4 regions of the Brevibacillus agri genome follow, and region 2 is predicted to be linked to each of the others. Evidence: riboswitches for the same ligand, from Rfam matches in the RefSeq annotation. Region 2 holds a riboswitch; each other region holds the start of a gene.
What was found. Region 2 has a riboswitch for S-adenosylmethionine ahead of BA6348_RS12320 (homoserine dehydrogenase). Riboswitches for the same ligand answer to the same signal wherever they lie in the genome.
Positions count from the first base shown of each region.

Region 1 (7,765 bases), 1.4 Mb from region 2:
GGAATGGCGAACGGATCTACTCCCCTTTTGACAAAACCGGGTGTAGAAGTAAAGACATATCCGTAGCCTGCCTGTCGCGCTGTCTCCAGTACGATGGGATTCGTGTAGCCAAAAGGCAATGAAATCGTTTTTATCTCCCGGCCCATCCATTTGTTCAAGCCTGCACGAGACATACTGAAATCAACGTAGAGCCGATCCCTGTATTCTTTCTCATTTTCTAGTCGTTGTAAATCCTGCAAATAGACGGGAGCCGTCTCTGGCCCCATCTCTCCCCATTCATTCCGCGCTTCCTCTTCGTGCAGGCTGTACGTATGCGAACCGATATCAGCCAGCCCAGAGTGAAGCATTTCCATGACTTGTTGACGCGTAAGTGGCGTCGTCATGTTCTCCCGTTTTCGATCGGCTACATCTCGCAAGCGCCCTGCGATCACGAAGTTCACTGACGGGTAGCCGTATGTACGTAAGGTGGGAAAAGCCTTCGTGTAATAACTCTCATAGCCGTCGTCAAAGGTAATCAGGACAGCATTTTCGGTCGGCAAGCTCCCTGTATCCACAAAATGCAAAAACTCATCCAACGAGATCGGCTGCAAGTCGTTTTCGTGCAAAAACGACATATGTTTTGCAAATTGCTCAGGCGAAATGACGTAGCGCTGGCCTGATGCATCCGTGACATGGTGATACGTCAGGACGACTACCTGATTGTTATACCACTTTTTCGGCTTTACCGTTGCTTTTTCGTTCTGCGTGACGTTTGGCTCAGCAATTTCCGCCTCGCTTATGCTTATAGACGTATCTACTTGGGGAAAAGGTTGCACTTTTTGGGCATTCTTTTTTGATTGGTAAAATTCACCAATCCCCAATGCAGACATAACCAGCAATAAAGAAATAACAAATACGGTCAGGAAGAGCCTTTTGTTCGGCAAAGAAACCCCTCCTCTACTTCCTCACTAGGAGATTCGACACAGTCCTACATTTTCCCTTCGCTTAAAGCCCACCAATAACTGGAAAATTTTTCCCCGTAATAAAAAAAGAGCCCAGTAGCTTTACCAGGCTCTTTCTTTGTCGTTCTTATTTTGCCAGTTGCGCAGCTTCTTGCTTCAGAACTTCTGCTTTGTCTGTTTGCTCCCAAGGAACATTCAGGTCATTGCGTCCAAAGTGGCCATAAGCCGCTGTTTGTTTGTAGATAGGGCGACGCAGGTCGAGCTGCTTGATGATGCCAGCCGGACGCAGGTCGAAGTGTTTGCGCACCAGTTTCACCAGATCTTCTTCGGAAACGGTTCCTGTACCAAAAGTATCAACAGCGATGGATACAGGCTGCGCTACACCGATTGCGTAAGCCACTTGCACTTCGCATTTGTCAGCCAGGCCAGCAGCCACAATGTTTTTCGCTACGTAACGAGCAGCGTAAGCGCCGGAGCGGTCTACTTTTGTCGGATCTTTACCGGAGAACGCGCCGCCGCCGTGACGAGCGTAGCCACCGTAAGTGTCTACGATGATTTTGCGGCCAGTCAGACCAGCGTCCCCTTGAGGTCCGCCGATTACGAAGCGGCCAGTCGGGTTGATGAAGTATTTGGTGTCAGCGTCCAGCAGCTCAGCCGGAACAACTGGTTTGATAACTTGTTCGATGAGGTCTTGCTTGATTTGCTCCAAGGTAGTCTCAGGAGCGTGTTGAGTCGAAATCACGATGGTGTCGATGCGAACTGGCTTGTCTCCATCGTACTCAACCGTTACTTGCGTTTTGCCGTCAGGACGCAGGTAGGCGAGTGTGCCGTTTTTGCGAACTTCAGTCAAGCGGCGAGCCAGCTTGTGAGACATGCTGATCGGCAGCGGCATCAGCTCAGGTGTTTCGTTGCAAGCAAAGCCGAACATCAGACCTTGGTCACCTGCACCGATCGCTTCGATCTCAGCGTCGGTCATTTTGCCTTCGCGCGCTTCCAAAGCCTGGTCTACGCCGAGAGCGATGTCAGCGGATTGCTCGCCGATCGCAGTGATTACGCCGCAAGTGTCAGCGTCAAAGCCGAACTTCGCACGATCATAACCGATCTCACGGATCGTTTCGCGCACCAGCTTTTGGATGTCCACATACGTGTTGGTGGTGATTTCACCGGCTACGAGAACCAGCCCGGTAGTTACGGAAGTTTCGCAAGCTACGCGAGCGTTTGGATCCTTGGCCAAAATGGCGTCCAGGATGGAGTCGGAAATTTGGTCACAAATTTTATCCGGATGTCCTTCGGTTACAGACTCAGATGTGAACAGACGACGACCTTTTTGCAAAGCCATGAGAAAATACCTCCTTTGACCTCATACAAATAGTTTGGTAGCCGAGTCAGGATTTTATCGACGTAAACGCAAATAAAAAACCTTTTCCATCTTTTGGAGGAAAAGGTTTGAGCGCTTTTAGCTTCCTTCATCCTCTTATCGGCCAGAACAGATTTCCGTCCTGCTGGTTAGCACCGCTCCAGACGGTTGCCGGGCTTCATAGGGCCAGTCCCTCCGCCTGCTCTGGATAAGAGTATCCATTACGGATTATAGAATAATTGTTTTTTGAGGTGGTGTCAATAGACTTTTGCCAGAGCACCTCTTTGGCCGAAATCGCCCTGTACAAAACGCTGTTGGAATCGCCTGCGGGAAGCGTCTGAGGTGATCGAAGCCGCGTTTTCACAAGGACGATATAGCCATGCCATGCGTCTGTCGAACGCAAAGCGGAAAATTTTTTCTTACACTTGATACGATTTGGCGATTAATACAACAACCTCGGCCCGCGTAGCGCTGCCCTGTGGCTTGAAGAGCGAACCGTATCCGTTTAGCCAGTTTCTTGCCGTCAAAGCGCCGATCGCCGGTGCTGCCCAATGGCCGGCCGGAACATCGCGATAGCTCGGTGCGCTGCTGCTGTTCAGAGCCACGCCCTTCGCCCTGGCGATCATCGCGGCCATTTCCGCCCGCGAAACAGCTTGGTCAGGCTTGATCTGACTGTTTGGATACCCCTTCAAGACTCCGAGCTGATAAGCCACTCCAAGGGTGTTGTACGCCCAGTGCTTTTTTGGCAAATCAGAAAACACTTCCCGTCCGGAATACGCGCTGGCTACCTTCGAGCCGGTTGCGCGCATCGCCTGCAGCAGCATTGTGGCAAACTGCGCACGAGTTACTGCCTCGTTAGGCTTGAACGTCGCATCGCCGAAGCCTTGGACAATTCTTTTGGAGCTCAGCCTGGCGATCTCTGTGCGCGCCCAATGGTCGGAAATATCCCGATACCCCGAAACGAGGGGCTGCTGCGTGACTGTCAATTTGTACGCATCGTACTTGAACGGAATGCCGCTGTTCAGGCGCACGTAATACTTGCCTTTTGGCAACCGCAGGCTGAAAATCTCGCTGCCCCGATCGGACAGCTCAGCCACTTCGTTTGTCGAAGCGAGCGCGTAGTTCATGTTTTTCTCGCTGTAAAGAGCGATGCGAAAACCGCTGGATACCGGAATAAACGGGGCTCGAATCGTGACGTACGAGTCTGTATTGAGCGTAAATTGAAACCAGTCTGCATCCGAAGCCGTCGGAATCGTTCCGGTCATGACCCCTCCGGCGGCTAGCGGCGACGCCCTGCTGTACGTATCATTCGGCTCGTTCAAATCTTTTTTCAGCGGGGTGAACCCGAGATCCAGACGATATTCGCCGTTCACCGCATTTTGCTGATACTCGCTGACCCGAATGTAGTATTTTCCCGGGGAGACTTCCTTGCTCGCACGCTCGGACGGATTATCGCGATCGACGTTGTCGTAGAGCGGGTCCCAAACCGTATTTTTTCCGGTTTCCTGCTTTCCTATGGCAAGCACCAGGTCCACCCGCTTGTTGTCGGGAGTCACCGTCACATCCATATGCCCGTATTCGCGGACGTAGTAGGAGAACCAGTCCTGGTCGCCCTCCTGGTGGAAGTTGCCCGTGACGCTGATCTGGTTGCCTACCAGCGGCCTTGCCGTCGCCATCGTATCGTTTGGCTCATTGCGGTCCGGGTTGATCGTGAACTTGCTCGTCAGCACGTAGGCAAACGAGTTGACGCCGCCGTTTCGCATCAGCTTGATGTTCATCCTGCCCGCTTTTGCCGGGACGGTAACGGTATCCCCGTTTCCAAAATACTGCGTAATCGGCGTTCGGTTTTCCGGGTAAAAGGTAGCCGCCATGGCGGAGGATACCCCGGAGTTAATCGTCGCCGTAAAGCTGACTTTTCCGTCATACGGCACATCCATTTTAAACCAGTCTACCGTGTCGTTTGGCCCCAGGTTGCCGCGTATTTGCTGTTCGATAGGGAATGCTTTGGCTCGCTGCAAAGAGTTGTTCGGCTCCAAAAAGTCGCCGGAGAGCGCGCTGCGCACTGCCTTGTTCACGTCCAGCAATCCGTAGCCTGTTTGCCGGTCCCAGCCGCTCTCGCCGAGGTCTGTAGCCGTCTGGTAAAGCATTTGCCTCACATCCAGCGCCGTCAGCTTTGGATAGCGGGCCAAAATCAGGGCCGCCGCTCCCGCCACTTGAGGCGCTGCCGCTGACGTACCGGAAAACGATCCGTACTTTCCGCCCAGCTTCGTCGTATATACGTTAAGCCCCGGCGCCACAATGTTTAACTCAGGCCCCGTGTTCGATTGATAAATCGCCTGGTTTTTCCCATTCACGGCCCCAACCGCAACGACTGTCGGGTAGGCAGCCGGATAGGCGACGCGGCTTGCTTCGTTTCCGCTGGCAGCGACGAGGACGGCTCCGCTTCTCTCCGCACGGTCAATGGCCTCTTTCAAGGAGCGGGAATAGGACAGGCTGCTGAACGACATCAGGATAACTTTGGCTCCCCTGTCGAGCGCTGTATTGATCCCCTTCGCAATCATGTCCACATTCGTCACTGCATCTTTGTTCAAAATTTTGATCGGCAAAATCCGGGCGTTCCAGACTACCCCTGATACCCCGATCCCGTTGTTGCCTTTTGCAGCGAGAACCCCGATGACTTCTGTCCCGTGCCCGTTGTCATCCTGCGCCGATTTCCCCGGGTTGACCAGATTGACACCCGGCAGCAGATTCCCTTTCAAGTCAGGGTGATTGTAGTCCGCTCCGGAATCGAGCACGGCAATCGTAATCGCCTGGTTGCTGTTGACTACAGGCCACGCCTTGTCGGCCTTGATCTGGCTGATGTGCAACTGATTGCTCAGATAGCTGTCATTGGAAGCAGGCGCGGCAGCGAGTGCAGGCCGCACGCCCAGCGGTACAAGCGTGAGCAGCATCGCAACTGACACGGCTATTTGAATCGATTTTTTCATAAACACAGTCCTTCCTTACTTTCCCCTGCAACTAGCGCAGCAAGAAAACCTCTATCGCCGCCCGCTCAAACAAAGGGGCATGCGCTGTCGTGGAAGGTTTTCTTAACGTATCGAAATGAATAAATGTTCGCGCTTATCCATTTCAGTACGTTCAAAAAGGTATTCAAGTATTATGCTTCTCGTCCTAGCATAGCGGATAAAAAGGGCGAAAAGCAACCCTGTTTCCCCAAGATTTGGAACGTTATGGCAGGAGAAAAACCCTTTTCACCATTGGCAAAAAGGGTTCATCCATTACTGCAGCAGGCCTTTGTTGTCTTCGGTAGCAGGCTCTACATATGCTTTTTCTTTTTTGCGTTGACGCGCCTGCGGAATGTAGGCACTCAGTTCGTCCGGGTTTACTTCTGCTTTTTTAATCGAAGAAGACGGGATATCAAACGCCCAGATGCGCTGACTGTTTGCTTCCACCTTCATGTTTTCGAGCGTGTAGCTGACGCGGGCAACCGCATCGCCTTCCTTGTCGTGAACGATGATCGGCACCTCGGTAAACTCCAGGCGCTTCTCCAGTCCGTTGCGGAATACGACGACAACCTTCAGGCCGTTATCATCGGTAGGCTTGATATCGAGGACCTGCAAATCTACCTTTCCTTTTTCCACCGGAGCTTCCTCCGCCGCTTTTTGCGTATAGTGGCTTTGTTCGTCCGCACTCAGGCCCATATTCAGCTCCTGGGTCTCCTCGATGCGGCGTTTTTCCGGCTTTTTATAGGTCAGAGTCAGCGGCACTTCCTTCTCAGGAATGCGGTCGAACTCTTCCCAGCGGAACATAAATTCCATCGGACGGCTGGCCATGTGGCCCACAGGACCGTTTGCCATCAAGTCAAACGTCTTTCTCGCCACCTCTTCGCCGTCAGCAGTCACGAGGGTCAGCGGCAGCTTTTGCAACAGCACGTTGCGGTTTGTCGCGTTGCGAATGTACGTCAGCACCAGGTAGCCTTCATCTGTCACCTGTGTGTAGAACGGAATAATGCCGACCTCGTCGCGAACGACCGGAGGCAGCTCATCGTGGACGTACTGCAGCAGCTCCTGCTCCGCCTCCTCCAGTTGATTGTCCCAAGGACCGTTCATCGTCAGAAACAGCTCTTTGGCCTCAACCCGGTTCGCCGATTGCTGCGGGTTGTCGATCCCCGACACCCCCAGGTAAAACTCTTTATGCAAATGCTCATGAATATCTTCACGTACTTGCTCCAGGCTTTCCTTGGAGCCAAACCAGTTCTCCAATAACCAACTCATATGTCAACCTCCTCCTGATTTCTGCGATCGAGAGCTCTTGCGCCTATTCTACGTCAAGAACCCATCTGCGCAGATTGGCATCCGGTTTTTTCACGAATTCCGGCGGGAACACGATCAGCCACGGACGGCTGTTTCCCGGCTTCACGCGAATCTTGCTGGCATCCACAACGCCTCGCGCCACGACATCGCCGTCCGTATCGGAAATCGTGATTTTCAGCTTGTCAGGACGATAATCCGTAGACAGGCCGTTGCGGAACAGCAATGCGGCAACCAGTTGCCCTTCTTTCGTTTTCCCGATATCAAACCCGGTAATTTGCACCGAGTTGACCGGAATCGGCGGCAAAGAGTACGCGAGCGACTCCAGACGGTCTTTTTGACGCTGTGTCATGCGTCTTTCCATTTCCGGGTCCAGCTCCAGCGTACTTGGCCAGATGTGCGATCTTTTTCCTGCTTTCATCACGACTTTCCAGCGGCTGAACATGAAGTTGTCGTGCAGGTAGCTCTCTTCCGGGAACAGCACTTCCCACGGACGGCTTGTATGCGGAGGAATAGCGCCCATATCAGACAGGTCGACTCTCATCCGCGCGAACGGCTTGTCGTCCAAGTAAATAGCCAGGCCGATGTTTTTGAAGCGCACAGGCTTATCTGTCGCATTGCGGAAAAACATCGTCACGGTCATGCCGTTCGGCTGGGGAATCATGCTGAAGCCCGTTACGCTAATCAAGCCTCGTGCCATCTCAGGCAGTTCTGCTTGCAAGAATCGCAGCGTATATTTTTTCTCCGCATCCAGCTCCTGCTCCCACATCGGATGCAGGGACAGCTCTGTGCGCACTCTGTCAGGCTTGCCGGAAGTGCTCGCTGCGGGCTGGTTTTCCACTTCTACTTCCGTATCTTTCAACTCCGCAATGTCAATCGCAGACTCTTCCTGAATCTCTTTTTTCAAATCCTCTAGGGCCTTGTCACCCTGCTGTTTTCCAAACAAATTTTTCACAAAAGAAAACATGTGTTACCTCCTCACACGTCCGGGCCCGAACGAAGTTTCTCTCTCCTCATGATATACATTTCCCCATCGCCCATGCAAACCAGACTCTCTACGCTTGCTGCGGAACACTCACTTTCCAGCGCGACAGGTCCGGCTGCTCCACCAAAATACTTTCCGGAGGGTAAATAAACAGCCACGGCTTGCTCGTATT
Region 1 covers NZ_CP026363.1:1,064,884-1,072,648, reverse strand. Annotated here, with positions in the region: gene BA6348_RS05350 (polysaccharide deacetylase family protein) at 1-923, opposite strand, end outside; gene metK (methionine adenosyltransferase) at 1,069-2,280, opposite strand; SAM riboswitch class I at 2,413-2,513, opposite strand; gene BA6348_RS05340 (S8 family peptidase) at 2,718-5,285, opposite strand; gene BA6348_RS05335 (SLAP domain-containing protein) at 5,577-6,572, opposite strand; gene BA6348_RS05330 (SLAP domain-containing protein) at 6,616-7,575, opposite strand; gene BA6348_RS05325 (accessory Sec system S-layer assembly protein) at 7,664-7,765, opposite strand, start outside.
Region 1: it holds a riboswitch for S-adenosylmethionine, as region 2 does, so the genes downstream of both, metK (methionine adenosyltransferase) here and BA6348_RS12320 (homoserine dehydrogenase) in region 2, are expected to answer to the same signal.

Region 2 (7,765 bases):
CCGTGTTCTTCTGCTTGCAAAATGGCTTGAAAGCACTCTTCGCAGCTATCACATACGGCTGCCGCTTCTGAAATGACCTCTTCCATGCCCACGACATCCCGAGCCGGGCGCCAGAAAACAGGGGTAAAGCCTGTCTGCTTCAGGCGCAAAAACAACTCCGTCAGCACGACCAGTTGTCCCATCCCTGGCTTTGCCACCAACCCGACCGTCCCCCCGCGAACGACAGGGGCGAAAACGTCGATCACCTTGATTCCCGTCTCCAGCATTTTCGTTTGCCCGCCGCGAATAATCAAATCGTCAAGACGACAGCCTGCCAGCTCAGCCAGACTCACCAACGTGCGAACCTCTGCCCGGCCGACAGGAATTTTGCCCGTACACAAATTGGACACCGTAGCTGGCCGCAAGCCTGCCTCTTTAGCGGCTGCAGTCAGGTTGGGAACCTTGCGTCTGAGCAAGGCGACATTAAGAGTCAAGTTATCCGTCATGCGATCCCTCCTTACCATTCAATTACTTCAATTACTTCAATTACTTCAAAGCGTAACATTTATTACTCTAAAAAGAAACAAAATATTTCCTGACAACTCTGACTACGTTATTATGTTGCACGTATATTGGCTACACAAAAAAGCCGTCCGCTTTCGGACAGCTTCTTTCACTCGTTCCTGCGCCGAGTCGTGGATTCGTCTCTGCACGCCCACGCCGCTTTCCCAAGCTGCGTGTTCTTTCAAAACTCCACGTAAAACGGGTGCTTTTCCTCCTGCAAGCACAGCTCAATTCGCTGCCGGAAGTTGCTCCACGTAACCTTTGTTAGCGCCTCTTCAATCGGGAAAAACCCGGCTTCCAGACACTCGGGCGTCGCGATCAGCTTCCCGCCAATCGGCCTCGCTAAAAACAGCACATTGCAGATCGACTTGCTCACGTTTTGAAACACGCCGCAAAACTTCGTAATTTCGATGTCCAAGCCGCACTCTTCCTTCGTCTCCCGGATGGCTGCCGCCCGGATGGACTCGCCTTCCTCCACTTTTCCGCCAGGCATCTCCCAGCCGCGCCTCGGGCCTTTTATCAGCAGCACTTCCTTGCGCTCGTTGACAATGATCGCTGCAGCAGACAGTGAATGCTTAGGTACAGTCAAAGGCTTGCCTCCTTTTTTCCGGTTTCTTGCTTTTGCTGTCCGTCAAGTGAGATAAATCCCGCCGCAAATGTCGTGCGGAAGCGGCAATGCATTCGCCGCGCCGATTTTCGCGAAAAAAGGACGCTCTCCGCTCGCCGCTAACGCCTGCTGCGCCGCTCCAGGCTGCGTCGGTTCACACAGGACGATGCTTCCGCCGGGCAGCGCAAGCGACAAGCAACGCGCACCCAGTCGCTCATCCGTGAAAACTTCCCCGCCCTGCAAGCCGAACCACCGCGTCCAGTCCGCAGCAGCCGCGTCCAAATTCGCGACAGCGAAGCCGACAGCCAGAAGCTCGGCTGCTCCGTTCGGATGCGGAGCGATGATCCCGCGCTGCGTCAAATCTGCCTGGCGCTCCTCGTCTGTCTCCTGCCACTCAATCAAAAACGGCAGCTTTCGCGCAGTCTGCGGGTCTTCGGCAAACAGCATGCGCCAGCGCAATGTTTTTCCGTCGTCTCTTGTGCGGCTGCCGTCTACTGGCCCTGTCAGCTTCAGCCCAAGCGCGCGAAATCGCTCCACCCACCGATCCATTTCGCTGGTGCGCAAGGCGATTTGTCCAAGCCCTTCGCCAAGCTCGTGCTCCGCGACCAACTGCGCGATGAGCGGATTGTCGGATCGTCCGGCAACCGCCGCATCCTCGACCGCCAAAAACTCCACATACGACAAGCCAAAATAGCTGAGACTGTTCCATGTCCCCCAATGGGTGTGCCTGCCTCCCGTTACAGCGTGAAATCCGGCTTCGCGAAACAGCCGCGCTGCTTCTGCGGGCGGACGATGGACAAAATGAACCAGATGGTCAAAGGATAATTGCATCTTTTTTCGCCTCTTTTCGTAATTACCTTTATCATAGCAAAATTTAGCAGCTTTTCGTTAGCGAAGAAAGGAGAAGCATGAACGAGACGAATCACAGCCGGAGACGCTCCCGGCGAAGACAGACAAAACCAAAGTGGCTTCGGGCAGGGAAAAATACGCTGCTTTTCAGCTTGCTCGCCGTCCTCGGGGCAGGCGCTTATCTCGGCTTCACTGCGCTCGGCAAGCACGAGGCTCCCAAAGCCACTCCCGCACCAGAGCCGGTCGCTGCCCCGGAGCCGACTGTCCGGCTCAGCTTTGTCGGGGACGTCATGATGGCAGGAAATGTGGAAAACGTTTTGCTAGAAAAAGGCTACGACTACCCGTTCACGCATGTGCGCTCGCTTTTTTTGCAGGATGACTACACCATCGCCAACCTGGAGACGCCGCTTACGACGAGAGGGACTCCCGCCGACAACAAAGCGTACGTCTACAAGTCGTCCCCTTTGGCTGCGCCCGCCATGCAGGCCGCCGGAATCGACGCGGTCAATCTGGCGAACAACCACTCGATGGATCAGGGCGTAGACGGCTTGCTCGATACGTTCGCCGCGCTGGAGGAACACCGGATCGCCTATGTCGGGGGCGGAGTCGATGCCACCCGCGCCTTCGCGCCTGTTTTTGTGGAGAAAAACGGCATCAGGCTCGCCGTGCTCGGATTCAGCCGGGTCATACCGGAAGTGAGCTGGTTCGCGCAAAAAAACGGGCCGGGACTGGCGGGAACCTACGACCCCGCCTTGGCCGTCCAAGCCATCGAGCAGGCGAAAGCACAGGCTGATCTCGTCGTCGTGATCGCCCATTGGGGCAAAGAGCGCGAAGACTTTCCCGTCGATCATCAAAAAGAACTCGCCAAGGCGTACATCGACGCAGGCGCTGACCTGATCGTCGGCGGCCATCCGCACGTGCTGCAAGGCTTTGAGCAGTATCGCGGCAAATGGATCGCCTACAGCCTGGGCAACTTCATTTTCACGCGCTCGACCGAGCCGAAAACGTGGGAAACGATGGTGCTGCAAGCAAGCTGTACGAAAAACGCCGCCTGCGACCTGACAATGCTTCCGTTCCACGCCGAACTGGGACAAGCCGTGCCGATGAACGCCACAGATGGAGCCGCTTTGCGCAAGCGAATCGAATCGCTCTCGGAAAACGTCCAGATTGACGCAGAGGGCCGCGTGCGGGGAAGTTAGCATGGCATAGTATAACCCCCGTCCTATTCGCCACTTCAGCCGGAAGCCGCTCATGAAAAAACGGGCGCATCCCTGTTCTTTTGGCTGAAACCTCTCCAAGCCTTATTCGTAAACCATAGCAAGACCGCTTTTACGAGCAAAAGGAGGGAGAGCATGACAGGAGCCATCATTACCGTAGCAGCCATTGGCGTTTTTCTGCTCTCGGGCTATTTCATGACCAAATGGGAAAAAGCCGTCTTCCCGGGAAACCAGCAAAACGGCTCCGCCCCTGATCCCCCCAAGCATTCGGACAAAAACGGCAGGCAGTAGGACGCCATCCATCTGGCATTCGTCCTTGCTGCCTGCCCGTTTTTTCTTTTGCGCCGCTTTTTCGGGTTATGCCGTTTCCAGCAGCGGGAAGCAGCGGACGGACAGGCCAAAATCGCTTTTCAGCACTTCCTCGTGCTCTTCGCGAATCCCTGTTACGATCAACCCCGCGCGCAATACTCCGCCCAGATCGAATTGGACTTTCAGCTTCGTCACCGTCACGCCCGCCTCGCGCAAGAAATGCAGGACGCGATCAGGCGTCGCAGCGAGACATGAGCCTTCGAGATAACACAGCACGCGCTCGTCCTGCCATTGACTCGGCTGCGCTTCGGCCGTTTTTTCCTTCCAGGCCGGATGCGGGGTAAACGGCTGCGTCAACAAATAAGCCAAATCCTCGACAACGGCGCTTGCCGTCGGCAGCTCGCCTGCGCCTCTGCCCGTAAACAGCAGATCGCCTACGATGTTTCCGGAAAGCTGAACAGCGTTGAAAGCATCCTGAATTTGCGCCAGCGGATGAGCGACAGGCAGCATGGTCGGCTGAACCGAGAGCCGGATTCCTTGCTCTGTTTTGTGCGCCTGGGCAATCAGCTTGATCCGGTAGCCCAGCTCGTTTGCGATACGGATGTGACCAGGAGACAAATCGGCAATCCCTTTGCGCACGACATTTGCAAGCGGCAGCGATTCTCCGTACACAAGCTGCGCGAGAATGTACAGTTTGTACATCGCGTCGAATCCTTCCACGTCAGAGCGCGGATCGGCTTCCGCATACCCCAGCTCCTGCGCTTGCTTCAACACTTCCTGATAGGGGAGCTGCTCCGCTTCCATTTTCGTCAGGATGAAGTTCGTCGTACCGTTGAGAATGCCGCGCACTCCTTGAATATCGTTCGTGCGCAAAAACTGTCGCAGCACGCTCAAAATCGGGATGCCGCCTGCCACGCTCGCCTCATAGGCCAGATGGACCTGATGCCGGTTTGCCAGATCGACCAACTCTGTGCCGCGTTTGGCAAGCAGCTCCTTGTTCGCCGTCACCACGTGGCAGCCTTTTTCGATCAAGGCACGGACGTAGTCATACGTCGGCTCGACGCCCCCCATCACCTCGACGACAATGTCCACATCGCTTTTCAACACGTCCTCAAAATCCGTGGTCAAAAGCGCGGGATCTACCTGAACGGCCCGTTCTTTTTCCGAATCGCGGACCAATGCTTTGACAATTTCGATTCGCTTGCCCAATCTCGCAGCCATCTTCTCCTGCTGCGAACGAATCGTCTTGATGACGCCGCCCCCTACTGTTCCCAATCCAAGCAGCCCTACCTTGACTACACCTGCGCTCATTTCTACCACCTCATAGCAATATTTTCGTAAAAAGAAAAAACCTTCCCGCTAAGAAGAAGGTTTTGGCATCAACGAAATCCTTCTCCTTATCTCCCAGGACGCTTCCGCCCTGCAGGAATTGGCACCTTGTCACAAGCTGTGTGACGGTTGCCGGGCTTCATCGGGCCAGTCCCTCCGCCTCTCTGGATAAAGAAAACTATGAATTTTTGCTCTTTCTCGTCGAGAAAGCGGCCAAGCGAAAAGCTTATTGGAAAAGAAAGCCTTTGTTGAGCGGAAACATCAAAAAACCTTCTTCGCTAAGAAGAAGGTTCGTCATAACTGCTACGATGTACCCGCTTCTTATCTTTCGGAACGAAAACGCCCCGCAGGAATTGGCACCTTGTCGCACTACGCAACGGTTGCCGGGCTTCATCGGGCCAGACCCTCCACCTCTCTGGATAAGAACTTTGTTTGCTGTTGAGCCTATTCTAAGAAATTCCAAAGCATTCGTCAACAAAATTCTTTTTCGTTTTTAACCAGGCTAGATGCGGTCAGAAACGGTTCAGATACGGCCAAAAACGGGACAACCGTTCCGAATGTACGGTCGCCTTCACCTGGCAAAAACGCTTTCGACTTCCTCCGTACTGCAGCAAACGCAACGGACCAGCCCTTCCTCGCTTTCCCCCGACAGCTCTCGTTCTTCGACATAACCGCACCATTGACAGATGAAAAGCTGAACCATGCTGCTCCCTCCTTTGAGTTGCTCACGGTCAATCAGCGCCGATTTCCTCTCCCCAAAACAAAAGACGCATTTTCTACTGATCGAAACGAGATCCGATCGTTAGAAAATGCGCAGGCAAGCAATAGACATCCTTGTCCGTTTGCCAGTATGGCGAGTCCTCTAACACCTCCCTATCTCCCGTAGGTCCATCAGTGTTGTTGAAACAGGCAGGTCTCCTGACTTCGGGATCATCGTCTGGCGCTGCCTTCCCTGTCCAGCGGCTGGACAAGTGGCCTGTGTGCGCGAAACTCCCCTCTTACAGTGGCGGGACCGTGTCGGATTTGCACCGAGCTTCCCTATTATCCTTAGCAGCGAATCGCCGCAAGGAACCTGTTCCCCCGTATGCAATTTTGCAAATCGTTACTACCATTCTATTCTACTTTTCCTGAAAATGGTAGAATAAACAAGCGAAAGGGACGAATCAAATCAACGCGGTTCGCTTTTGCATACCGTCTACAGTGAATACCTTTCCCGCAATATGCGACAGTGATGGGCCTCATGCCCGGCAATGACATAGGCCAAAGTGCGTGCGGACAGTTTGTTGCCGTTGGCCGTCCCTGTTCGCGTCCACGCCTCCTCTGCCACTCCCCGCAACAGAGCGCGCGTCGACTGCCGAACAGCCTGATATTCTTCGAGCAAATCGGCCAGGTCGCGTTTCTGAAAAAAAGCTTGCGCAACATACGCATTTTCGTCAAATCCGACGAGCGGTGTCTGATCTCCCCGGGCAATTCGCAGCAAGCGGTAGCTCATAATCCGCTCCGTATCGATCAGATGCCCCAACACTTCTTTTACGGTCCATTTGCCCGGCGCGTAGCGATACTCCGCTTGCGCCTCGGTAAGCCCGGCATACATCTCGACGGTCTGCGCCAGTTGCTTCGCCAGTACGGCTGTCAACTCGCCTTCTGGCACTTGCTCGACATAGTAGGCAAAATACTCCCCGTATTCCTCGCGATTTGGTCGACTTGGCATGCTTTTCGCCTCCTTTGATTTTGGGAACGGTCATTCCTTTGCTGTCTGGCCTTTTCTTAGAGCATCCGGTTTTCAGATGCTCTGTGGTAACATCACGGCCGTTTTAAAGGGATAGCAAGCCAGACCCTCTGTCGCGCAAAGCAGTTGGGCATACGTATCCGTGCCCGAACCCGTACCCGAACCCGCAGCTCCCCCCTGCGAACGCTTTATTTACCTTCATCCCTGCCAGCCCTCAAACAACAGCACCCTTGCCGGAGCAGCGTCTGTGCCGACCAGCTTTAACGGGGCAGCAACCATGAAGTATTTTCCTGCGGGCACCTCGCGAAGCCGCAAGCCCTCAATCACGATCACGCCTGCGCCAAACAACGTTTTGTGGGTTGGGTGTCCTTCCTGGCTGCGCTCAATCCCCAATGCATCCGTGCCGACACCGCGCACGCCTTTTTCCGCCAAATACGCTGCGCCGTCTTGTGCCAAATAGACGAACTCGAACGAAAAAGCATCCTCCCACGAATTTTTCGTTTGAAACAGGACAAACTCTCCCGACGCAATGTCGTAACCTTCCAGCTCGGCTCGCCCGATCTTGTCTTCCACATGCGTCAGGTCGAGTACGCGGCAGTTTCCTACCAGCTTTTCCAGCGAAATGCTTTCAAACGTCTCCCCGTCCTTCACCATGTGCAGCGGCGCGTCCACATGTGTGCCAGAATGCACATCCATGTCGATTCTCGACTCGGTCACGTAGCCGTTTGTTGCAGACAAAATCTTCGGCTGCTTTTCCGGCTTGTTTTTGTACACCGTCATCCCTTCAAAAATAGGTGCGGTCACATCAAACATTTTCATCGCGTTTCGCCTCCCTGTTTTGTTCGTTCTTCCCTGTCTCCGGATGCTTGCTTCCGCGCCGCAAATCGGCCGGGAAGACGACGCCGATTTGCCTTCTCGCTTCGTCCATGACTTCCATCGTCAATCGGGAGGCTGCATGTGAATTGGTCGCCGACTCTCTGGCGCCCGCCGAAGCCAGCCGGATAAACTCCCTGATTTCGTAGTGCATCGCCTTCGGCGTCTGGGGCCTGGTCACATCCTCGATCCTGCCGTCTCGGTAGCGAATCTCGATGCGCGTCAGGTGATTGATTTTATCGATCACCATCGTGGCGTCCTCCCCCTGGATTTCCGCTGGCTGATAGGAGGTGGTAATCTTGGAAAAGC
Region 2 covers NZ_CP026363.1:2,457,864-2,465,628, reverse strand. Annotated here, with positions in the region: gene BA6348_RS12340 (P-loop NTPase family protein) at 1-485, opposite strand, end outside; gene BA6348_RS12335 (NUDIX hydrolase) at 725-1,132, opposite strand; gene BA6348_RS12330 (VOC family protein) at 1,175-1,981, opposite strand; gene BA6348_RS12325 (CapA family protein) at 2,059-3,198, shown strand; gene BA6348_RS26685 (hypothetical protein) at 3,352-3,507, shown strand; gene BA6348_RS12320 (homoserine dehydrogenase) at 3,574-4,836, opposite strand; SAM riboswitch class I at 4,920-5,029, opposite strand; SAM riboswitch class I at 5,173-5,280, opposite strand; cobalamin riboswitch at 5,746-5,945, opposite strand; gene BA6348_RS12315 (DinB family protein) at 6,050-6,565, opposite strand; gene BA6348_RS12310 (cyclase family protein) at 6,782-7,402, opposite strand; gene BA6348_RS12305 (Gfo/Idh/MocA family protein) at 7,389-7,765, opposite strand, start outside.

Region 3 (7,765 bases), 1.7 Mb from region 2:
TACGTGATGTGGGCGATGATGCCTTCCTCGTCATCCAGTACCAGCTCGATACCCGCAGAGTACGGGTTGCGTTGCATTTGCGTCTCCAGATAGAAGCGGATGGCTTCGATCAGGTTGATCTCGACGAACACCTGCTTGCGACCGTTGGCGTAAACTTCAGCGGAAAAGCCGTAGTCTTCGTCCCACATCAGCTCAACTTCTACGTCTTGCGGCTGAACTTGCTTTTTGCTCGCCACATGCAGGCAGATGGCGTTGATGAGCATTTGCTCCGAAAATGTTATCTTTTCCATGCGTTCAGTTCCTGTTTCTTCGCGCGTTGCGTTTTGAAGTAGACGAAGATTTTGCGGATCAGGACGATCACAGCCACAATCGCCAGCATGTTAATCAGGAAGCCGAAGATTGCGCCCAAAGCTCCCATGTCGCCAAACAGGCTACCGAACAGCAATCCAGCCAGTCCACCGACGAGAAGGCCTTTCATGAAGCCGCCGCTGCTTTTGGTCGGAGCAGCAGTTGCCGGTGTATTGGTTGTCGTGCTTTTATTGGTAGAGGCATTTACATTCGAATCGGCTTTGGTTGGAGTTTGCGTGTTCGTTGGAGCTGTATTGGAATTGAACGACTTTTTGCCAGACTTGTAGCCTTTTGCATCGGCGTGATCTGTGAATCCGCCAGGAGCGAGTACGAGCATAACGGCGACCAACAGCATGATGAGTTTTTTCATGTGATTTGAGTAGCCCCTCTCTATTCATTGAGTTACATATAAGTGTACATGAATATTTGGAGCTTTTCCACCAAACATTCGGTGAACATTGCTGGATGGAAGAAGAAAACAAAACGAAAGCCCCTGACGTGCAGCAGCAGCCAAGGGCTTTCTCGCTATGCGCTTTTTTTCAGTTTGCGAGCCGCCCAGTTGCCGAGCGACTGGATCAGTTGCACCAAAACGACGAGGATGATGACGGTAATTATCATGACCTCGATATCCCATTGCTGGTAGCCGTAGCGCAGCGCCAGATCGCCCAGCCCGCCCGCTCCGACGGCTCCGGCCATCGCGGTCGCGCCGATCAGGCCGATGGTGGCAATCGTCAGGCAGAGCACGATGCCCGGTCTTGCCTCGCGCAGCATGATGCGAAAAATAATTTGTCGGCGCGAGGCTCCCATGGCCTGGTACGCCTCGATGACGCCGCGGTCCACGTCGTGCAGCGCCGTCTCCATCAAGCGGGAAATATAAGGAGCCGTGTAGACGATCAACGGGACGATGGCGCCCTCGATGCCGATGGAGGTACCGACGATCAGCTCGGTGAACGGGATGATCGCGACCATCAGGATGATAAAAGGCAGCGAGCGCACGATGTTGATGATCGTATTGAGTGCGTGGTAGATGAATTTGTTCGGAAACAGATGGTTGCCCTGGGTAACGACGAGAAGAATCCCCAGCGGAATGCCGATGAGCGTCGCAATGAACAGCGCGATGCCCACCATGATGACAGTTTCCTGCAAGGACTGTCCGAAGACAGGAATCATTTCAGTAAGGCGGTCCATGAGTGCGTGCCCTCCTCTCGTTCGACGATGTCCACTCTGTAAACCGATTCGCGCAGAAAAGCAATGCCGTCCTCAATCGCCCGTTCCTCCCCGGAGATATGCAGCAGCAGAATGCCCAGCGCCGTTCCTTTAATGGAAGTAATCGAGCCGTACAGCAAGTTGGTGCTGACCGGAAAACGCGCGGACAGCGTGCCGAGCACCGGATCGAGCGCGGCATCCCCGCGAAAAGCTACGCGAAGTATTTTCGAGACAGGCCCGGACGGCTTGATTTTGGCCAAAATTTCACCCGGCACTTCATCGTCAAAAATCGTCTTGATGAAATTGCGCGTCGTCTGCTGCTGCGGATTGCTGAAAATATCAAGCACAGTCCCTTGCTCGATGATGACGCCGTTTTCCATGATCGCGACCTGGTCGCATATTTTTTTGATAACCTGCATTTCGTGGGTAATCAGCACGATTGTCAGATTGAACTTGCGGTTAATGTCGAGCAAAAGCTCCAAGATCGATTCGGTCGTCTGCGGGTCGAGAGCAGATGTCGCTTCGTCGCACAGCAAAATTTCCGGATCGGTGGCGAGTGCCCGGGCAATGCCTACCCGTTGCTTTTGCCCGCCGGACAGTTGGGAAGGATAGGCGTTTGCCTTGTCCGCCAGACCGACGAGGCGCAGCAAGTCTTCTACCTTGCGCTTGATAACGTCCTTTGGCACTCGGTTCATCCGCAATATTTCCGCCACGTTGTCAAAGACGTTGTAGGAGGAAAGCAGATTGAAGTGCTGAAAAATAATGCCGATCTTTTTGCGCGCCTGGCGCAGCTCTTTTTCCTTCAGCTCAAGCAGATTTTGCCCGTTGACGACTACGGAGCCGCTCGTCGGCTTTTCCAACAGGTTGATCGTGCGGAGCAGGGTACTTTTCCCCGCTCCGCTAAAGCCGATCACGCCGTAGATTTGCCCTTTTTCCACGTTCAGAGATACGCCCTTCAAGGCTTCGACCTGCCTGGCTCCTACCTTGTACGTTTTATGAATATCAGTTAGCTGTATCATCACGAGTGTCTCCTTGTTGTCGGTTGTTCCCGGCATGTTTTTACCAGGACGGCAGCACGGCTCCTTCAAAGTGTTCGTCGATAAACTTCTTCACTTCTTCCGAGCGGTAGATGTCCACGAGCTTTTTGTAGGTCGGGTTGTCTTTGTCTGCTTCTCTGACGGCGATGATGTTGACGTAAGGAGAATCAGACGTTTCCGAGAAGATCGCGTCTTTTTTCGGCGAATAGCCTGCTTCCATGGCGAAGTTGGTGTTGATCGAAGCGACTTCCACGTTGCCGAGCGAGCGAGCCAAAAACGCTGCCTCCAGCTCCTTGAATTGCAGTTTTTTCGGATTTTCCACGATGTCCAGCGGAGTCGCGTTGTCTTTCACGCCGTCTTTGAGCTTGATAAGTCCGGCAGCCTGGTAGAGCAACAGAGCGCGGGCGCGGTTCGTCGGGTCGTTTTGGATGCCGACCACGCCGCCTTCCGGGATGTCCTCTACTTTTTTATGCTTGGTGGAGTAGAGCCCCATCGGGAAGGTTACGCCTTTGCCGATCTCGACGATTTTGGTTTTGTGGTCCTGATTGAACTTGGCCAGGAACGGGATGGTCTGGAAGCTGTTCATATCGAGATTGCCTTTATCGAGAGCCTGGTTCGGTTGCACATAGTCGTTGAACACAACCAGCTCCACGTCGATTCCTTGGCCTTTGGCGACTTCTTTTACTTTGTTGAAAATTTCTTCGTGAGGGCCGCCTGTCACGCCGACCTTGATTTTGGTTTGCTGTTCAGCAGCAGCTCCACCGTTTGCGGGAGCCGCTTCCTGTTTGCCGCCGCACGCCGTAACGAGAGAAGCAGCTAGCAGAAGCGAAGTGAGAAATAAGCCTGTCTTTTTCATGAAAATTCCCCTTTTCTTTGGTGTTTGTATATCTTGAAAATAGTAACCGGGAAAACAAAAAGCCTCTTCCGCTAAGAAGAGGCTTGTAACTGCGCATGCAACATTCACAGTCGTCAATGCCTCTCTTATCTGTCGGAATTGATTTCCGCTGGATTTGGCACCATATCGGTGGGATAGGTTGCCGAGGTGTCATAGGGCCAGTCCCTCGACCTCTCTTTATAAGAGAAGTGGCTTATGAAATTCGGTCAAAGCAAATTGCCTACAATTCATATTAGGTTAGTTGGATTATAGCTTGCCGATTTCGACCTGTCAATTGTTTTTCCGAACGAATTTTTGACTGAAAAATGTAAAAATGATCTAAATACGAATGTTTGCTTGCTCTAGCCAGAAATCATATGTATAATGGGAGCAACGAATCCGATAACAGCTCTCGCGGGTGATGTCATGAGTTTAACAGACACGAATGAAACGAGAAAAAAGCTGTCTGCCATTTATAATGAGATAGCGAAAGAGTTGTTCGGATTTGGAACGACTTTGCTGAGAGTGACCATTGAGAATCAGTTGATTACCTTCCACGCCAAGCATCGCCGTTCACCGCGCTCTGCCGCGCTTGAAGGCGAAGCCCCGGCCCTGAAGCTCGAAGTCGATTTTCGCATGTCTCTTCTTTATAAGAGGAAACTGAAAGAACGGCTGGAAGAAGAGATGGGTCTGAAGCTGGAAGCTGTGCTAAGAGACTATGACGCGCCTACGCAGTGGGCGATCACGAATGTGATTGTGAGCGGCTCGGAAAATTAAATACTTGCCCCATTCGTTCGGATTTTCCCTTTTGATTTATCTCAAGGGAAGACCGTGAAAATGGTGTGAAACGGGTGTCGCTTCTCTTTGTTTACGAAGAAAAGTGCTCTTGTTTAGAATGTATCGTTCTATTCAAGGGTGCTTTTCTTTTTTCTTTTTCAGCTTCTCAACGCTTGGCAAAGGGGGTGGTTGATGAATAAAATCACCGAACGAGGGAAACAGTAGGGGGTTTCACGACACGCAGTATAAAAACGAGAAAACACTTCATTCTATGAGATGGAATCATTCGTCATTTATAAGCCGAACGGGAGGAACATTACGATGAAAAAAATGCTGACAGGAATACTTTCTGCTTCCATGCTGTCTCTGGTGCTTGCAGGCTGCGGCAGCAGCGACAAACCGCAGGAGGGAGCAGCAGGCGAAGCTGCCAAAGGCGAGCCGCAAAAGCTGGTAATCTCTACATGGGGCTTTTCTGAAGACTTTTTCCGCAAAGAAATCTACGAACCATTTGAAAAAGAGCACAACGTGAAAATCGTGCTCGAAATCGGAAACAACGCCGAGCGTCTGAACAAAATCCGCCAAGGCAGTTCCGACGTCGATCTGATCTATCTCTCCGACTACTATGCGCAGCAAGGAATCGACAGCGGCGTATTTGAAAAAATCGACCGCAGTCGCATTCCGAACCTGAACCAGATTTACGATATCGCCAAAGCGCCGCTGGGCGAGGACTACGGTCCAGCCTACACGATCGGACAATTCGGGATTGCCTACAATCCGAAGCTGGTCACAACCGAGATCAAAGATTGGAAAGACCTGTGGAGCCCTGAGTTGGCAGGCAAGCTGACACTGCCGAACATCACGTCCACCACAGGCCCGATGATTCTCGACAGCGCTTCGATGGTAGCAGGTAGCGCAGAGTTTAACGAAGACCAGGCGTTTGCAAAAATGAAAGAAGCGAATAAAGGCGTTGTGAAGTATTACGACAAAACTTCCGAGTACGTGAACATGTTCAGCCAGGAAGAAATCGCAGTGGGTCCGATCATGGAAATGTACTTCAAAGACATCCAGGCAGCCGTGCCAGAAGCGGTATTCGTCGCTCCGGCAAGCGGTGGCTACGCCGTAATGAACACCGTCAACATCGTCAAAGGCAGCAAAAACAAGCAACTGGCCGAGGACTTCATCAACTATCAGTTGAGCAAGGAAGTTCAGGAGAAAACAGCGAAAGCAAAAGTAGACTCTCCTGTAAACACGTCTGTGGAGCTGACAGCCGATGAAGCAAAAGGCGTGACTTACGGCGAAGAGACAGTGAACAAGCTGCGCAAGCTGGACATGAAGTTCGTCAACGAGCATTCCAAGGCGTGGATTGATCGCTGGAATCGCGAAATTACCCAATAACAAGCGCTTGAAACAGGACAAGGGTATAGACGTCAGGCGGATATACCCTTGTTTGTTTCAACTGAAGGAGGACCACTCGTGGAGCAAAAAATCATTCTTGATGTCGATACCGGAATTGATGACGCGCTGGGAATTATTTTGGCTATCAAGAGCGGTCAATGTGAATTGATCGGAATCACTACCGTAAACGGCAACGTATCCCTTGGCAAAGCGACAGAAAATACGTGCAAAATTCTCGATTTCCTGCAAGTGGGAGCAACGATTCCTGTCGTACGCGGAGCCTCCCAGCCGCTTTTTCGTCCGTTGTTTTTCGAGCATCGCATTCATGGCGAGGACGGGCTTGGCGGGGCACTGCGGGATGCGGAGGTGCTGACGCAGCCGCGGGAAGGCTTTGCGCCTGATTTCATTTGCGAGCAAGTGCTGGCTCGTCCCGGGCAAGTCACGCTTGTCATGACAGGGCCGCTGACGAATCTGGCCTTGGCTGTCAGAAGGTGCCCCGAGCTGGTCAAGCAGGTGAAGGAAGTCATTTTTATGGGCGGGGTAGTGACCGAGCACGGAAATGTGACCCCGGTGGCGGAGTACAACATGTACGTCGATCCGGAAGCAGCCAAGGTAGTGTTTCACGCCGGATTTCCGCAATTGACATTGGTCGGGCTGGATGTCACACGACGAGTCCTGCTTACCGAAGAACATATCAAGGAACTGGGCGATACGCCCATCGGCCGCTACGTGAAGCAAAGCACGTCCGATTACCTGGACCGCTACTTTGAACGCAACGGCGTGCGCGCCTGCGCCATGCACGATCCGCTGGCTGTTGCGGTCGCGCTGGACCGTTCGCTGGTGACGACGAAGAAGCTGTATGTCGATATCGAAACGAAAAGCGAGCTTTGTGACGGGCAAACGGTTTGCGACTTTCAGAACCGCCTGAAAAAAGAACCCAACATGAACGTCTGTCTGGACGTAGATGCAGATGCGTTCTTTGCGCGTTTTCTCGGCGCATTGAAAGCCTGACGATACCGTGAACAGGAGTTAATTGAATGAGAAAAAAGGGTCTTTATTTATTGCTGCTGCCTGGTGTGCTGTTTTTGACGCTGTTCATGGTCATTCCGATCGTGCTGACGATTGCGTCCACGTTTTTCCATGAAGGAAGCTTTACCCTGCAAGGCTACATGCAGTTTTTGACGGACAAGTATTTCATGAAAATTTTGCTGACGACGCTGCAGGTCAGTCTCGTCACGACCATTGCCTGCATCCTGCTCGGCTTTCCGGCTGCGTACTACATTTCCAAGTTAGGCCCGCGCAAAAAGGGGATTTTGCTGGCATTGGCGATTTTCCCGCTGCTGACCAGCTCTGTCGTGCGCTCGTTTTCCTGGATGATTATTCTCGGCAAAAAAGGCTTGCTGAACAGCTCGCTGTTGTCGATCGGACTGATTGAAAAACCGCTGGAAATCTTGTACACCCCGACTGCGATGATGATCGGTCTGATCCATCTGTTCCTGCCGCTCATCATCATTACGCTGGTGGGCGTGATGGAAAACATCGACCCGGATTTAATCAAAGCGGCCGAAAGCCTGGGCGCGTCCAAATTTACGGCGTTCCGCCAGGTGATTGTACCGCTTAGTGTGCCAGGGCTTATCATCGGCAGCATTCTCGTGTTTGTCGGCAGCCTGACCGCCTACACTACACCTGCGCTGCTGGGCGGGAAGCAACGCGTCATCTCGACGTTTCTCTACCAGAACGCGATTACGCTAAACGACTGGTACATGGCTTCGGTCATTGCCACGATCATGATCGTCATTACGTTTGTCGTCATTTCCTTCATGAACAAGCTGGCGACGAAACTAAATCCGAAGGGGTAGAAGCTATGCAGGAAAAAAATCGCGGGTTGGCCCTGTTTACCCTTCTCGTCTTTGCTTTTTTGCTCGGGCCGCTCATTATCATATCCTTTACATCGTTTGAGCCTGGGAGCGTCCTGAAATTCCCGCCGGAAGGCTTCTCCCTGCGCTGGTATGAAAACATCTTTAACGTAGAAATGTTCATGACGACGTTCCAGACGTCGATGCTCGTATCGTTACTGGGCAATCTGCTGGCGCTTTTGCTCGGGATTCCGGCGGCGTATGCGCTCAGC
Region 3 covers NZ_CP026363.1:766,332-774,096, forward strand. Annotated here, with positions in the region: gene BA6348_RS03940 (YxcD family protein) at 1-290, opposite strand, end outside; gene BA6348_RS03945 (hypothetical protein) at 278-718, opposite strand; gene BA6348_RS03950 (methionine ABC transporter permease) at 874-1,536, opposite strand; gene BA6348_RS03955 (methionine ABC transporter ATP-binding protein) at 1,515-2,573, opposite strand; gene BA6348_RS03960 (MetQ/NlpA family ABC transporter substrate-binding protein) at 2,614-3,447, opposite strand; SAM riboswitch class I at 3,570-3,672, opposite strand; gene BA6348_RS03965 (hypothetical protein) at 3,892-4,242, shown strand; gene BA6348_RS03970 (ABC transporter substrate-binding protein) at 4,564-5,637, shown strand; gene BA6348_RS03975 (nucleoside hydrolase) at 5,716-6,648, shown strand; gene BA6348_RS03980 (ABC transporter permease) at 6,675-7,496, shown strand; gene BA6348_RS03985 (ABC transporter permease) at 7,502-7,765, shown strand, end outside.
Region 3: it holds a riboswitch for S-adenosylmethionine, as region 2 does, so the genes downstream of both, BA6348_RS03960 (MetQ/NlpA family ABC transporter substrate-binding protein) here and BA6348_RS12320 (homoserine dehydrogenase) in region 2, are expected to answer to the same signal.

Region 4 (7,765 bases), 1.2 Mb from region 2:
GCAGCGTGTACATGTTCTCGATGCTCGCGTACCAGCCGCTAAACACGTCGCCGATGGCGCTGATCGGCTGCGGACGATTCACATAGGCGTAAAAATCGGCATCCTGCCGCGTTTTGGCGAAGTCCAGGAAGCCGTCCGGCAGGTTGGTGCGCGCGAACAGCACGGCGAGGCGGTGATCCCCGGCGTTTTTGACAGCAAACAGCTTGCGTTCGTCGGTAGTGGCGTCCTTGGCCAGAAAGGCGCTTTCATAAAATTCGCTGCCGATTGCGTAATACTGGTCGCCGAGCGCTTTCGCCAAATACGCCCCCATGCAGGTTGCAACGCCCGTGGTCGTGGACGTCTTTTCAATGTGCCCGTTGTGTCCGGTAATGAACAGGCGCTCGCGACCGTAATGTTTCTTTTCCAACGCGAGAATCCACATGACGCGCTCCGCCATGTAGCGATCGCGGGCGCTGCCGTAGTTGACGTTCGTTCCGTGCAGGATCGCGTTTTGTCTGATCGACTCGGCAAAGGCTAACGCCAGCTCGTAGTCTTTTTCGGAGCTTTTGGCGGTGTAGGCGGCTTTGTTTGCTTTCATCCGGCCGAGCAAGCTCTGGATGTGGGGAAGCCCTTCCTTGGCCGGCTGTTGTTCGGACAGCGTTTGATCGGTCAAAGCTGCCAAAGCTTTTTCATAGGTTGCGGCGAGGGGCGGATCGACTTTTTGCAAATAGGCGAACAGCGCTTGTTTGTTCTGGTCGTAGCGCTGCATGTCAAAGCCGTAAAAGCGGATGCGGTCGCGGTCAGCGCGCTGTTCGTTGTACGCGCGCATCCAGGACAACAGCGCTGCCATCTCCTCGGTGTTGTAGATCGCAAAGCCGAGCGCTTTTGCCGCCTCTTGCGCTGTCCCGCTTCCGCCGGATATGTAGGCGTCGACCTTCTGGCCGCCGCCGAAGTCGCCTTCGATGGCGAAGGCGCGGTAGCCGTGCTTTTCTACCAGTTGCCGAAACACGTCCAGCTTGAGCGTCGTAAATTGTTTGTTGCCGTGGGTCGCTTCGCCAAAGCCGATAACCGTTTTTTGGGGCAGCTCCATTTTCGATACGGGAACGACATGCTTGTTCATAGACGATGGCAGTGCGCTTGCCGCCTTCGCCTCGAAGGCTGTCAATACGCTCAGCACGAGCAGCAAGCTTGTGGCGAGCAAAAGAAATTTTTTCATCGTTTACCGTCTCGCTTTCTGTGGCAGGTCGCCTGTTTGCGACCAGGTGTGAACAGCGGGATGTGTTTGTTGCCGAGTGGAGCCAAGGCGTTCCTGCGGGGGAGCCGCTATCTTAAGCCGGGGTGTCAAACGGAAGGAATCTGCCCGTTGCCCGTATTTGCCACATCCTTCTTGCTTTCCTCTCCTATTATGGCACAGGCTGGAAAAAAGGGCACGAAACAAATGAGTCAACTACCCGCGAGGCGCTTTTCATCCAAAAGCAAAAGCCGGGGCCACCTTTTGCCAAGGCAGGCTTCCGGCTTTTGGGTCAGATCATGCGTCAAAGAACGGCGCTTCCTACATTTCCTCTGGCGCTGCCAGTCCGAGCAGGCGCAGCCCTTCTTTCAACACGGCCACCACCGCTGCCACGAGCTGGAGGCGGGAAGCTTTCACGTCTTCTTCTTCCGCGAGAATGCGGACGTTGGCGTAGAATTTGTTGAACGACTGCGCGAGGTCGATGACGTACTTGCCGATTTGCGACGGGTCGAAGTTGTCGCTGGCCCGTTCGATCACCTCAGGGAAGCCGTTCAGCAAGGTGATGACCGCCCATGCTTCCTTGCTGTCCAAAGCGCCTGGTACGAGGCTCGCTGTCGTTTGCGGCTGGTAGTTGCCTTTGCGCAGAAGCGAGCAGGCGCGGGCGTGCGTGTATTGCACGTAAGGTCCGGTTTCGCCCTCGAAGGTGAGCATTTCTTCCCAGGAGAAGTTGATGTCGTTCAGGCGGTAGTTTTTCAGGTCGTGGAAAATGACAGCGCCGACCCCAACCTGGCGGGCAACTTCTTCCTTGTTCGCGAGCGTCGGGTTTTTCTCCTCGATCACTTTTTGCACGTCGGCAATCGCTTGTGCCAATACTTCCTCCAGCAAAACGACTTTTCCTTTGCGGGTGGACATTTTCTTGCCGTCCTTGAGCATCATGCCAAACGGGATGTGGTGCATGTCGGCGGACCAGGCGTAGCCCATTTTTTCCAGTACCTTGTACAGTTGCTGGAAGTGGAGACGCTGCTCGTTTCCGACGACGTAGAGCGCTTTGGCGAAGTCGTACGTCTCGTGGCGGTACAGGGCGGCAGCCAGATCGCGCGTCGCGTACAGCGTCGCACCGTCCGATTTTTTAATCAGGCACGGCGGCATGTTGTACTCGTCGAGGTTGACGACCAAGGCGCCGTCCGATTCGGTCAGCAGTCCTTTTTCTTCCAGCAAGGTGACGACGCGATCCATCTTGTCGTTGTAGAAAGCTTCGCCGTGCGTGGAGTCGAAGGAGACGTTCATCAGCTCGTAAATTTTCATGAACTCCTTGAGCGATTCGTCGCGGAACCATTTCCACAGATGCTGTGCTTCTGCGTCGCCGTCCTCCAGCTTTTTGAACCATTCGCGGCCCTGGTCTTCCAGAGTCGGGTCTTTTTCCGCTTCTTCGTGGAAGCGCACGTACAGGCTGAGCAGCTCCTTGATTGGCTCGGCTTTTACTTTTTCCTCGTCTCCCCACAGACGGTAGGCGACGATCAGTTTGCCGAACTGCGTGCCCCAGTCGCCCAAATGGTTGATGCGCACAGGCTGGTAACCGCGTTTTTCCATGATGTTCGCAATCGCGTTTCCGATCACGGTAGAGCGCAGATGGCCCATGGAAAACGGCTTGGCGATGTTCGGCGAGGACAGGTCGATTGGCACTTTGCGGCCCTGGCCTACCTGGCTGCTGCCGTAGGCGCTGCCTTGCTCAAGGATCGTTCCGATCACTTGCGCCGCCACATTTTCCTGATCGAGAAACAGGTTGACGTAAGGGCCGACTGCTTGGGCAGAGCGCAGTGGCGCTCCTTCGATTTTTTCGGCAAGCTCTGTGGCGATCATCGGTGGCGCTTTGCGGAGCGCTTTTGCGAGCTGGAAGCAAGGGAAGGCGATATCTCCCATCGCAGGGTTTGGCGGCGTTTCCAGCATGCCGTAAACTGTTTCTGTTGGGAAGGTGTCCACACCGAGAGAGGTGAGGGCAGCGGCGATTTTTTCCGCGACTTGGTGCTTGTAGCTCATTGTGATTCTCCTTTCAAAATGGGAAAAAGCTTAAGGGACGCAAAAGAAAACAAAAAAACCTCCGCGTCTCCTGGATAAAAGAGACGAGAGGTTGTGCTCCCGCGGTGCCACTCTTGTTGTTTTCGCCTGCATGCGTGCATCAGGCAAAAACCGCTTTGTGCTGCTGTAACGGGCAGGCCCGGCAAAACCCTACGCGATCCGGGCGCGATTTGCTTCGCCGGATGTTCAGGCCGCATCTCCGAGGGGCGCTTCCTCGCGTGGTTCGGCATCGGGCTTCCACCATCCCCGACTCGCTACAGCCTCATTCCAGGAGTACTTTCCTCATCAACGATTCGCTTGTTTCTCTAGCATTATAGCCGTTTTTGGTGCCAGGATGCAACTTACTCTTCGGCTTTTTTCAAAATCTTGTCGAGCTCGGCGAAATATTGCTTCGTCAGCTTTTCTTTTTCTTCCGCGCTCATAGTTTCCGCGTTCATCCACTGCTGCTTGTAAAGCTCCAGTTGCTCCACCATCGCCAGCTCGGCCGCCGCCTCCTCGTCCAGATCGTAGTTCTCGGATGGATCAAACGGAATGAGCCGATTGTCGTTGCCGCTGCGCAGGTAGGGGGAGCGCCAGTTTTCCGGGAAGCGGTACGGCTGCTCGCCGAACATCAGTCCCAGGACGTCATCGGAGTCAATCGGCAGGAAGTGATCGTAGTTGTCCCTGCGGCCCCCTTCCGACAGGTTGATATGGGACAAAAAGTAGCGCAAATAATGTTCTCCTGTTTCGGTATGCTTTACGATGGAGTAGCTTTCAAATTCGGAGCTTTCCAGTTCTTTTATCGTTTCTATACAGGACAGAAATTCGTCCTTTTCACGCGCGAGCAGAGCGTCCATTGTCGATCGTTCCTTTCATCGGTTTGGGTAGCCTCATGATAGCAAAAGCGTTTCGCTCTGACAATGAAGGCAGAGCGGTCAAGTGCCATCCTGTTGAAAAAAGTTAACTAACGATGCTTCTCACAAAAAGCCCGTAGCTGGATCAATGGCGGCGAGAAGGCAACGGTCGCGCCTGCGGCAGCAGAAAAAGTCGCGCAAGCCTTTTGGAAAACGATGGTGGGGGAAGAAGCCGACGTTTACGAGCGCCAGGCGACAGAGGTTTATGCGGATGAGCATTGGCGCAACAGAACGTGGATGAACGTCAGCGACCAGCGGATGGAAAACGGCAAGCCTGTCCCGTATGACGTCCTGACCGTCCAGGTGGACAAGCGTGAGCGCGTCGCCTTTTACGGCAGGCGGTCTGGCTGCGATCGCACTGTCCATGACATGAAAAAAGAGGCTATCCCTTCAAGCCAAGGCAAGGGGGATAGCCTCTTCCTGTCATTTACTTAGCAGTCGTCGTTCGAACACCCGACAATGACCAGCAGGATAAACAGTACGAGCACCAATGCGAAGCTGTCTCCAAAGATGCCGTGTCCGCAGTAAGATGTACTCACGTTTGTTCCCCCTCCTTTCCGTTATGCTACAGTCTATACACGAACGCACAGATTGGCGTGGGCGAATGCCCGGTATGCGCAAAAATGGGCGCAGAAGAGCGGGAAGAGTGTAAAGAATAGACAAATTCTCAATTGACGAAGACTTTTCGCGGTGTTAAGATACTTTCAAACATCAAACCTGAAAGCAAAAAATGAATAGCATAGTAACAACTCTTATCAAGAGAGGCAGAGGGACTGGCCTGATGAAGCCTCGGCAACCGGTTAAAATCCGGTGCCAATTCCAGCAAAGCTACGTGCTTTGAAAGATGAGAGGATGGTTCAGGCGCAAGTGTATCCGCGGACAAATCCTCTTCTTTCAAAGAAGAGGATTTTTTGATGCAAAAAACGGCTGAGAATAAACCGACGCAAGGGAGAAAAGGAGCACGTCAATGAAACCCACTTTTCGCGAACAGCTTTCCCGGAAAATTCTGATTCTGGACGGTGCGATGGGCACCATGCTGCAGCAGGCGAACCTGACCGCCGATGATTTTGGCGGCGAAGCGTACGACGGCTGCAACGAGCTGCTGAATTTGACCAGGCCCGATGTGATTCGCTCCATCCATGAAAAATATTTGGAAGCGGGAGCGGACATCGTGGAGACCAATACATTCGGGGCGACTTCGGTCGTGTTGGCCGAATACGATGTCGCGGACAAGGACCTGGAAATCAATATCGCCGCTGCCCGTCTGGCGAAGGAAGCAGTCGATGCCTACTCCACAGCCGAATGGCCGCGCTACGTGGCGGGGGCGATGGGGCCGACGACGAAAACGCTGGCACTGACAGGCGGCGTCACTTTCGAGGAACTGGTGGAGTCGTACTACCGCCAGGCAAAAGGGTTGATTATCGGCGGGGTGGACGTCCTGTTGCTGGAGACGTCGCAGGATACGCTGAACGTCAAGGCAGGCGGGATCGGCATTCGCCAGGCGTTTGAAGAACTGAACGTAGAACTGCCGGTGATGCTGTCCGGAACGATCGAGCCGATGGGTACGACTTTGGCGGGGCAAAACATTGAAGCGTTCTACATCTCGCTTGAGCACCTGAAGCCCGTGACGATCGGCCTGAACTGTGCGACAGGGCCGGAATTTATGCGCGACCATCTGCGCACGTTGTCCGGCTTGGCCCAATGTGGGGTAAGCTGCTATCCAAACGCCGGGCTGCCGGACGAAAACGGGCACTACCACGAGACGCCGCAAGGACTTGCTGCGAAAATGCGCGCTTTTGCCGAGCAAGGCTGGCTGAACGTGGCAGGCGGCTGCTGCGGAACGACGCCTGACCACATCCGGGCAATGGCGGAGGCGCTCAAAGACTGCAAGCCGCGCCAGGCAACAGAGCAGGCGGTCAGTGCCGTATCCGGCATCGAGGTCGTCTACGTCGAGGACGACAATCGCCCGCTTCTGGTCGGGGAGCGCACGAACGTCATCGGCTCGAAAAAATTCCGCGATCTGATCGCAGCAGGGCAGTACGAGGAAGCGTCCGACATCGCCCGCGCCCAGGTGAAGCGCGGGGCGCACGTCATCGACATTTGCCTGGCTGACCCGGATCGCGACGAGTATGCGGACATGGAAAAGTTTTTGCAGTTCGTCGTGAAAAAGGTCAAGGCTCCGCTCATGATCGACTCGACAGACGCGAAAGTGATGGAGCTGGGCTTGCGTTATTCCCAGGGAAAAGCGATTCTCAACTCGATCAACCTGGAGGACGGACTGGAGCGCTTTGAAGAAGTGGCTCCGCTAATCCGCAAGTTCGGGGCGGCCGTCGTCGTCGGGACGATCGAGGAAGCCGGAATGGCGATCACCCGCGAGAAAAAGCTTGAGGTCGCGAAGCGCTCCTATGACATATTGGTCAACCAGTACGGCATCCCGCCGCAGGATATCATTTTTGACCCGCTCGTCTTTCCGGTAGGGACGGGAGATGAACAGTACATCGGCTCCGCGCGGGAGACGGTGGAGGGGATTCGCCTCATTAAAGAAGCGATGCCACAGTGCAAGACGATTCTTGGCGTCAGCAACGTTTCCTTCGGTTTGCCGCCAGCGGGACGCGAAGTGCTCAACGCGGTGTTTTTGTACCATACGACGCTCGCCGGACTTGATTTTGCCATCGTCAATACGGAGAAGCTGGAGCGCTACGCTTCGATCCCGGAGGACGAGCGCAAGCTGGCGGAAGCGCTGCTGTTTGAAACAAACGACGAGACATTGGCAGCCTTTACGGAGTTTTACCGCCAGAAGAAAAAAGAAGTGCGCGTGGAAGCTTCCTCGCTGACGCTGGAAGAGCGGCTGGCCCGCTATGTGGTGGAAGGCTCGAAGGACGGCCTGGTCGACGATTTGAAGCTGGCACTGGAAAAGTACACGCCGCTGGAAATCATTAACGGTCCGCTGATGGCCGGGATGGAAGAGGTCGGCCGTCTGTTCAACGGCAACCAGCTCATCGTTGCGGAAGTGCTGCAAAGCGCGGAAGTCATGAAAGCGTCCGTCTCGTTTTTGGAGCCGTTCATGGAAAAGAGCGATTCCGCGTCGAAAGGCAAAATTTTGCTGGCGACCGTCAAAGGCGACGTGCACGACATCGGCAAAAATCTGGTGGAGATCATTTTGGCCAACAACGGCTACAACGTCGTGAACCTGGGGATCAAAGTGCCGCCTGAGCAACTGATTGCCGCCTGCCGCAAAGAGAAGCCGGATGCGATCGGCCTGTCCGGGCTGCTGGTGAAGTCGGCCCAGCAGATGGTCATTACCGCACAGGACTTGCGTGCGGCGGGAATCGACGTGCCGATGATGGTCGGAGGGGCGGCGTTGACCCGCAAGTTCACCTCCAACCGGATTGCGCCTGAATACCGCGGGGTTGTGCTGTACGCCAAAGACGCGATGGACGGCCTCGATCTCGTCAACCGTCTGCAAAACCCGGAGGAGCGCGAGCGGCTGATCGCGGAACAGCAGGATTTGGCCGAAGCGGCTGCTGCCGCTGCTGCACAGCCTGTCGTGCAGGAGAAAAAAGCTCCGCTCCCGGCGCGTTCGGCC
Region 4 covers NZ_CP026363.1:3,673,241-3,681,005, reverse strand. Annotated here, with positions in the region: gene BA6348_RS18085 (erythromycin esterase family protein) at 1-1,195, opposite strand, end outside; gene argS (arginine--tRNA ligase) at 1,532-3,247, opposite strand; T-box leader at 3,324-3,584, opposite strand; gene BA6348_RS18070 (hypothetical protein) at 3,628-4,122, opposite strand; gene BA6348_RS18065 (hypothetical protein) at 4,336-4,614, shown strand; gene BA6348_RS18060 (YjcZ family sporulation protein) at 4,611-4,718, opposite strand; SAM riboswitch class I at 4,929-5,030, shown strand; gene metH (methionine synthase) at 5,147-7,765, shown strand, end outside.
Region 4: it holds a riboswitch for S-adenosylmethionine, as region 2 does, so the genes downstream of both, metH (methionine synthase) here and BA6348_RS12320 (homoserine dehydrogenase) in region 2, are expected to answer to the same signal.